DNA from 2 places in the Catellatospora sp. NPDC049133 genome. Region 2 is predicted to be linked to the other one. Evidence: predicted binding sites of a transcription regulator. Region 2 holds the regulator's gene; the other holds the start of a gene.
The links. The regulator HrcA, encoded in region 2, represses chaperone genes, less so after heat shock. The targets are predictions, from matches to a motif close to GGTTNGCACNCTCNNNNNGAGNGTGCNAACC.
Positions count from the first base shown of each region.

Region 1 (4,414 bases), on a different contig from region 2:
TGGCGGGGTGGCGGGTGTGGGTGCTTGCGCGGAGAGTTTTTGAGCGGTGGGTCCGAGCGGTGGGTCCGGCCGCTGGATCGCGCGTCGTCAGGCGGCCGGCATCGTCCCAGGCCGCGCGTTGTCTACGACAAACGGACATATAGGCGGGACTACCGGCGAAGATCCGTTTTTGTGGACGCTGGCTGTCCCTATAGGGGCGTCCAGCGTCCACAAAAACGGATCATGAATGGAAGCGGCAAGCATCGGTCCGGCTGCGAGCCGTCCGTGTGTAGGCCGTCCTGTGCGACATCGAGTTCACCATCGAGGCCGGCAAGCTGGGGCGCTGGTTCGGGGCGGGTCAGGCGCGGGCGATGGGGGCCAGCGTCGCGGAGGTCAGGCGGACCAGGTCGGCTGGGGCGAGCCGGAGTTGCAAACCGCGCTTGCCGGCGGAGACGTAGATCAGGTCGTCGTCCAGCGCTGACTGGTCGATCACCGTGGGCAGGCGCTTGCGCTGGCCGAGGGGGCTGATGCCGCCGCGTACGTATCCGGTGGTCTTCTCGGCGAGGTCTCGGTCGGCCATCGCGGCCTTCTTGCCGCCGGCCGCGGCCGCGAGCGCCTTGAGGTCGATCTCGCCGGTCACCGGCACCACGGCCACGGTGAGCGCGCCGTCAACCTCGGTGACCAGTGTCTTGAACACGCGCGCCGGGTCGGCCCCGATGGCGTCGGCGACCAGCGCGCCGTAGTTCGGTGAGTCGGGCGACACCTCGTACGTGTGCAGCGTGTGCTTCACCTTCTGCTTCGTCAGCAGTGCTGTCGCGGGAGTCCCCTGGCTGGCCACGCCGCGATGCTACCGGCCTGCTGCGGGCGACGGAATCGATCAGGGACTTGTGGACACGAAACGCCGCCGACCCTTGCCATAAGTTCATGATCAACGCTCGACGGGGGTCGCGAGGATGGCGAGGGGGGTGGTGGCGGTGCGGGTGAGGAGGAGGGAGGCGGGGTTGGGGCCGGAGAGGCGGAGGTCGCGGCGGAGTTGTTCGACGTCGAGGGCGCTGCCGCGTTTGAGGATTTCGAGGCGGCCGACGCCGCGGTCGCGGAGGGTGGCGCGCAGGCGTTTGAGGGAGAAGGGGAGGACCTCGTCGACGGTGAAACAGCGGCCGAAGGGTGAGGCGACGGGGGTGTCGGACCAGATGTAGGCGATGTTGGGGTCGGCGAGCCAGCCGTCGTGGGCGGCGGCGAACTCGGCGACGAGGTGGGCGCGGACGACGGCGCCGTCGGGGTCGGTGACGTAGCGGCCGGGCGGGGCGACCGGGGCCGCCTGCTCGCCGGTGCCGGTGAGCTCGTGCGGGACGCCGTCGCGGAAGACGGTCGCGCGGCGCGGCGTGGTCGCGAGCGGGCCGCACCAGGCGGCGGCCTCGACCACGTCGCCGTCGACGGAGACCAGTTCCAGCTCGCAGCCCGCGGGCAGGAGCGCCTGGTCGATGCCGGGGGCGAGTTTGAGCACCGTGTGCGGGATCCGCTGCGGCAGGGAGACCACCCAGTTCCAGGGCGGGGAGTAGTCCTCGGGGCGGAACACGCGGCGGCCGCCGCTGCGGCGGGCCGGGTCGCAGAACACGGCGTCGACCAGGCTCAGGTCGAAGTCCTGGGCGTCGCCGCAGGTCACGGTCGCGTCGGGGGCGTTGAGGGCGGCGCAGGCGGCGGTCAGCGGGTCGGCGTCGACGCCGTACGCCCGGATGCCGGTGGCGGCGACGGCGCGCAGGTCGGCACCGAGGCCGCAGCCCAGGTCGGCGAGCGCCGTGACACCGGCGGCGCGCAGGCGGGCCGCGCGGCGTACCGCGACGAGCTCGCGGGTGGCCTGCTCCAGGCCCGCGCGGGTGAGGAAGACACGCCCGGCGTCCGCGCCGAACTTGGCCGCGGCCCGGCCGCGCAGCGCGACCTGGGTGAGGGCGGCGGCGGCCAGGCCCGGCGGCACGCCGCGGGCCCGCAACGCCGACGCGGCGGCCAGCTCGTCGGTCCCGGCCAGCTCGCCCGCGAGGTCCAGCGCCGCGACACCTTCGGGGGTACGCAGCAGCGCCAACTGATCGAGATCCACGTCGCCATTCTCGCAGCGCGACCGTGGCCGGCTGCGTCACGGCCGACGGCCTTGCCGTGCCCGCTGCCCGTGGCGGCAGGAAACGTCACAGTGGCCCGGCGACACGCCCCGGTGAGCGCTGGACACCTGGTGAATCGGATAATTCACCGAGTGGCGGCTGGCACTCTCCTTGACTGAGTGCTAGACGCGGCATAATGTTCGGAGTTAGCACCCTGCCCTGCAGAGTGCTAACGCATGACCCGCCCGGCGAGGCCGACACCCGCGACGACGGCAGCGCTCGGGCGAAGACTTGACCAGAAGACAACACCCGGGGTCTCGTGCCGCGAGAACCCGGGGCTATACCCCAGGAGGGTATGCTCGTGACTACCGCGACGAAGGTTGCGATCAAGCCGCTCGAGGACCGGATCCTGGTCCAGGCGAACGAGGCTGAGACCACCACCGCGTCGGGCCTCGTGATCCCCGACACCGCCAAGGAGAAGCCGCAGGAGGGCACCGTCCTGGCTGTCGGTCCCGGCCGCGTCGACGACAAGGGCAACCGCATCCCGGTCGACGTCAAGGTGGGTGACAAGGTCATCTACTCGAAGTACGGCGGCACCGAGGTCAAGTACGCCGGCGAGGAGTACCTGCTGCTCTCCGCCCGCGACGTCCTCGCGGTCGTCGAGAAGTGATCCGTGCGATGCCCCGGCCTGCCCGCGAGGGTGAGCCGGGGCATCGTGACGTTTAAGGGAGACGATTGATGCCTAAGATCCTTAGCTTCTCCGACGACGCGCGGCACCTGCTGGAGCACGGTGTCAACGCGCTCGCCGACGCCGTCAAGGTCACGCTCGGCCCGAAGGGCCGCAACGTGGTGCTCGACAAGAAGTTCGGCGCGCCCACGATCACCAACGACGGCGTGACCATCGCCAAGGAGATCGAGCTGTCGAGCCCGTACGAGAACCTGGGCGCGCAGCTGGTCAAGGAGGTGGCGACCAAGACGAACGACGTCGCGGGCGACGGCACCACCACCGCCACCGTGCTGGCCCAGGCGATGGTCCGCGAGGGCCTGCGCAACGTGACCGCGGGCACCAACCCGGCCGGTCTCAAGCGCGGCATCGACGCGGCCGTCACCAAGGTCAGCGACGCGCTGCTGGCCAAGGCCGCCCCGGTGGCCGACAAGTCCGACATCGCGCAGGTCGCGACGATCTCGGCGCAGGACTCGACCATCGGTGAGCTGATCGCCGAGGCGATGGACAAGGTCGGCCGCGACGGTGTCATCACCGTCGAAGAGGGCTCGACGATGACCACCGAACTCGACATCACCGAGGGCATGCAGTTCGACAAGGGCTTCATCTCGCCGCACTTCGTCACCGACCCCGAGTCGGGCGAGGCCGTGCTGGACGACCCGTACATCCTCATCACCACCAGCAAGATCTCCTCGATCGAGGAGCTGCTGCCGCTGCTGGAGAAGGTCCTGCAGACCAGCAAGCCGCTGCTGATCGTGGCCGAGGACGTCGACGGCCAGGCCCTGAGCACCCTCGTGGTGAACTCGATCCGCAAGACCGTCAAGGTCGCCGCGGTGAAGGCCCCCGGCTTCGGCGACCGCCGCAAGGCGATGCTGCAGGACCTCTCCGTGCTCACCGGCGGAGAGCTGATCGCCCCCGAGCTGGGCTACAAGCTCGACGGCGTCACCCTGGAGCAGCTCGGCCAGGCCCGCCGCGCGGTCATCACCAAGGACACCACCACGATCGTGGACGGTGCCGGCGTGCAGGCCGAGGTCGACGCGCGGGTCTCGCAGATCCGCAAGGAGATCGAGGCCTCGGACTCCGACTGGGACAAGGAGAAGCTGGGCGAGCGCCTGGCCAAGCTGTCCGGCGGCATCGCCGTCATCAAGGTCGGCGCCGCGACCGAGGTCGAGATGAAGGAGCGCAAGCACCGCATCGAGGACGCCATCGCGGCCACCCGCGCGGCGGTCGAGGAGGGCATCGTGCCCGGCGGCGGCGCGGCTCTCGCGCAGATCGTGAGCGTGCTCGACGACGACCTCGGCTTCACCGGCGAGGAGAAGGTCGGTGTCTCGATCGTGCGCAAGGCGCTGGTCGAGCCGCTGCGCTGGATCGCCCAGAACGCCGGCCACGACGGCTACGTCATCGTGCAGAAGGTCCAGGGCAGCGACTGGGGCACCGGCCTCGACGCGGCCAAGGGCGAGTTCGTCGACCTGGTCAAGTCCGGCATCGTCGACCCGGTGAAGGTGACCCGCAACGCGGCCATCAACGCCGCGTCGATCGCGGGCCTGCTGCTCACCACCGAGTCCCTGGTGGTCGAGAAGCCGGCCAAGGCCGAGCCCGCCGGCAACGGCGGCCACGGCCA
Region 1 covers NZ_JBEZDT010000022.1:69,697-74,110, reverse strand. The annotation lists gene ybaK (Cys-tRNA(Pro) deacylase) at 338-817, opposite strand; gene AB0B35_RS24380 (class I SAM-dependent methyltransferase) at 908-2,071, opposite strand; gene groES (co-chaperone GroES) at 2,425-2,739, shown strand; gene groL (chaperonin GroEL) at 2,808-4,414, shown strand, end outside.
Region 1: the regulator HrcA is predicted to act here: its motif matches at 2,274-2,304, upstream of groES (co-chaperone GroES).

Region 2 (4,414 bases):
GCCGCGACCACCGCGGACGCCATACCGCCGCGCCCGTCGGCGAGCAGCAGCGCCTCACCCACCCGCAGCCGCTGCACGGTCGCGGCATGGTGGCCCTCCGCCCCGCCGAGTGTGTAAAGCCGCCCCGAGGGCAGCTCGTCGACAAGAAACAGCGGCGCGCTCACGGCAGACACCCTCCAATGGTGATCATGAACTTATGGCACCGACACACCGTCGAACCGTGCCATAAGTTCATGATCAACGCGGAAAAACCGTCAGTGGCCGTTGAAGGCGTCGCGGACTCGGGAGAAGAAGCCGCCCTGCTTGGAGAGTTCGGCGACCTCCTCGCCGCGGGCGCGGGCGAACTCGCGGAGCATGCGCTCCTGCTCGCCGTCGAGGCGGGTGGGGGTGCGGACGTCGAGGTGCACGAAGAGGTCGCCGCGGCCGGTGCCGCGCAGGTGCGGGACGCCCTTGGCGCGGATGCGCAGGGTCGAGTTCGGCTGGGTGCCGGGCTTGACCTCGACCTGCTCCTCGGAGTCCAGGGTCTTGATGGTGAGGCGGGTGCCCAGGGCGGCCGCGGTCATCGGGACGGTGACCTTGCAGTGCAGGTCGTCGCCCTTGCGCGCGTACACGTCGTGGGCCCGCTCGTGGATCTCCACGTACAGGTCGCCGGACGGGCCGCCGCCGGGGCCGACCTCACCCTGGTTGGCCAGCCGGATGCGCATGCCGTCCTCGACGCCGGCCGGGATCTTCACCGTCAGGCTGCGCCGGGTGCGGACGCGGCCGTCGCCGGCGCAGGTCGGGCACGGGTGCGGGATGGTGGTGCCGAAGCCCTGGCAGGCGTTGCACGGGCGCGACGACACGACCTGGCCCAGGAAGGTGCGCTGCACCGACTGCACCTCGCCGCGCCCGCCACACGTGTCGCAGGTCTGCGGATGGGTGCCCGCCGCGGTGCCGGCGCCGGAGCAGGTGGTGCACAGCACAGCCGTGTCCACGGTGATCGGCGCCTCGACGCCGAACGCGGTCTCGAACAGGTCCAGGTCCAGCCGCAGGATCGCGTCGGCACCCGGCCGGGTGCGCGGGCGCGGGCCGCGCGAGCCGCTGCCGCCGAAGAAGGCGTCCATGATGTCCTGGAAGCCCACGAACGGGCCGCCGCCGGGGCCGCCCGGACCCGCGCCGCCTCCGCCCGGCGCGAGCGGGTCGCCGCCCAGGTCCACCATGCGCCGCTTCTGGTCGTCGGAGAGGACCTCGTACGCGTTGTTGATGTCCTTGAACTTCTCCGCCGCGGCCGGGTCCGGATTGACGTCCGGGTGGTACTGACGGGCGAGCTTGCGGTAAGCCCGCTTGATGTCGTCGGCGTCGGCGTCCTTGGGAACGCCGAGAATGCCGTAGTAGTCCTTGGCCACGCTGTCCTCAAGCCTCGTTCAGCAACAACAGGAAATTCGGAATCAATGTCCCAGCATCTCGCCCACGTAACGCGCCACGGCGCGAACGGTGGCGATGGTGCCGGGGTAGTCCATGCGGGTCGGGCCGACGATGCCCATCCCGCCCACGACGGTCGCGCCCGGACCGTAGCCCGTGCTGACCACCGAGGTGGCCCGCAGGTCGACGACCTCGTTCTCGTCGCCGATGCGCACCCGGGCCGCGCCCGACTTCACCTCGTCGAAGAGCTTGAGCAGGATGACCTCCTCCTCCAGCGCCTCCAGGATCGGCCGCAGCGCGCCGGTGCTCAGGTCCAGCGGGCCCATCCGGGCCAGGTTCGACGTGCCGGCCAGGGCCAGCCGCTCCTCGTGCCGCTCGACGAGGGTCTCCAGCAGGACGCTGACCAGCGTGCTCATGGTTGCCTTGCCCTGCGGCTCGGCCCGCTCGACCAGGCCCTGCACCAGCGGCGGGGTGTCCACCAGCTTCACGCCGACCAGGGTCGCGTTGAGGGTGCGGCGCAGCTCGGTGATCTCGTCCGGCTCCACCGGGCCGGGCAGTTCGACGACCCGCTGCTCGACCCGGCCGGTGTCGGTGATCATGACGAGCAGCAGCCGGGTGGTGGAGACCGGGACCAGTTCCAGATGGCGTACGGCCGAACGGGTCAGGCTCGGGTACTGCACCACGGCGACCTGGCGGGTGAGCTGCGCGAGCAGCCGCACCGCGCGGTGCACCACGTCGTCGAGGTCGACCGCGCCGACCAGGAACCGCTCGATCGCCCGGCGCTCGGCCGGGGAGAGCGGCTTGACCCGCGACAGCCGGTCGACGAACAGGCGGTAGCCCCGGTCGGTGGGCACCCGGCCGGCCGACGTGTGCGGCTGGCGGATGAAACCCTCCTCCTCCAGCACGGCCATGTCGTTGCGCACGGTCGCCGGCGACACACCCAGGGCGTGCCGCTCGACCAGCGCCTTGCTCCCCACCGGCTCCTGCGTCGCGACGTAGTCCTCGACGATGGCACGCAGCACTTCAAGCTTGCGGTCATCCAGACCCATACGCACCTCCCGGCTGGCACTCGTCGTGAGTGAGTGCCAGTCTACGTGGGCGGTCACCCGGACGGCATAGGCGTGGTGACGGGGTAGACATCGCGCTCTACCGACACCGGGCGCGACCATCGGCAAAGTGGACGGCAGGTGAACTCGGTCATTCGGGTGGCACAGTGTCGCCTATCGGTCACGGGTGTTGACTGGCGCCGATTGATCCACAGACCTAGCCTGTCGGGCATGAGTGAACCCACCCCGCCCGGCTCCTCGGAGCCGCCGGTTCCTTCGGCCCCCTCTTACGAGCCGCCGGCCCCGGCAGCGCCGCCGTCGGCCCCCGCGTCTCCCCCGCCGTCCGCACCCGGCGGCTACACCCCCCCGCCGTCCGTCGGCGGCCCCGCCCCGGTCGGCTACGCCAACCCGGACGACAAGACCTGGGCCCTGGTCGCCCACTTCGGTGGCGCGCTGACCTGGTTCGTCGCGCCGCTGGTCGCGCTGCTCGTGAAGGGCAACGAGTCGCCCACGGTCAAGGCGCACGCGACCGCCGCGCTGAACTTCCAGATCCTCTGGGGCGTCATCAGCATCGTGAGCCTCTGCGTCGGCAGCTGCCTGAGCTGGCTGATCCTGCCCATGGTGCTGTTCTTCGTGCCGCTGTTCCCGCTGATCATGGGCGTCATGGCCGGTGTCAAGGCCAACAACGGCGAGCTGCCGAAGTACCCGCTGACCATGAGCCTGATCAAGTAAGTCGGGTCACCAGGCCAGCAAGGAGTGGACCACCGCGTCCGCGAGGAGACGGCCGCGCAGCGTCAGTGCTGCGCGGCCTTCTGCGTACGCGGAGGGCTCCAGCAGCCCGTCGGCCAAAGCCTGCCCGGCCGCGGTGCGCCCGGCCTCGTCCAGCACGCCGAGCGGCAGGCCCTCGCTCAGGCGCAGCCGTAGCAGCACGTCCTCGGTGTGGCGCTGCTCTTCGGTCAGCACCTCCCGGCCCAGACCCGGGGAGAGCCCTTCGCCCAGCCGGGCCGCGTACTTCGCCGGGTGCTTGACGTTCCACCAGCGCACCCCCCCGACGTGGCTGTGCGCGCCGGGCCCGAGGCCCCACCAGTCGCCGCCGCGCCAGTAGAGCAGGTTGTGCGCGCACCGGGCGGCCTCGTCGGCGGCCCAGTTGGAGACCTCGTACCAGTTCAGCCCGGCGGCGGACAGCGCCGCCTCGGCCGCCAGGTAGCGGTCGGCGGCCACGTCGTCGTCCGGGGACGCCAGCTCCCCGCGCCGGATCCGGGCCGACAGGCGGGTGCCGTCCTCCACGATCAGGGCGTACGCGCTGACGTGGTCCACCCCCGCGCCGACCACCGCGGCCAGCGAGGCGGCGAAGTCGTCCTCGGTCTCCCCCGGCGTCCCGTAGATCAGGTCCAGGTTGACGTGCTCGAACCCGGCCTCCCGCGCCTCGAGCGCGGCGGCCGGGGCGCGCCCGGCGGTGTGCTTGCGGTCCAGGATGCGCAGCACCCCGGGCGCGGCCGACTGCATGCCCAGCGAGATCCGGGTGAACCCGGCCGCGCGCAGCTCCCGCAGCGAGGCGGGGTTCACCGACTCGGGGTTGGCCTCGGTGGTGACCTCCGCTCCGGCGGCCAGTCCCCACGTGCTGTCGACCGCCTCCAGCATCCGGCCGAGCTGCGCCGGCTTGAGCAGGGTGGGCGTGCCGCCGCCGACGAAGACGGTGTCCACCCGCGGCGGGGCGGGCAGCACCTTCGCGGCCAGCGCCAGCTCGGCCAGCACCGCCTCGACGTAGCCCTCGGTGTCCGCGCCGCCCAGCTCCGAGGCGGTGTAGGTGTTGAAGTCGCAGTACCCGCAGCGGCTGGCGCAGAACGGCACGTGCAGGTAAACGCCGAAGCCGCGCCCGCCGACGTCGGCCAGTGCGGACTCGGGCAGGACACCGGTGTCGGGTACGGGTTCACCGTCGGGAAGCTGGGCCACGGCTCTAGTCTGCC
Region 2 covers NZ_JBEZDT010000031.1:9,600-14,013, reverse strand. The annotation lists gene AB0B35_RS30110 (16S rRNA (uracil(1498)-N(3))-methyltransferase) at 1-164, opposite strand, end outside; gene dnaJ (molecular chaperone DnaJ) at 255-1,385, opposite strand; gene hrcA (heat-inducible transcriptional repressor HrcA) at 1,428-2,450, opposite strand; gene AB0B35_RS30095 (DUF4870 domain-containing protein) at 2,679-3,179, shown strand; gene hemW (radical SAM family heme chaperone HemW) at 3,186-4,400, opposite strand.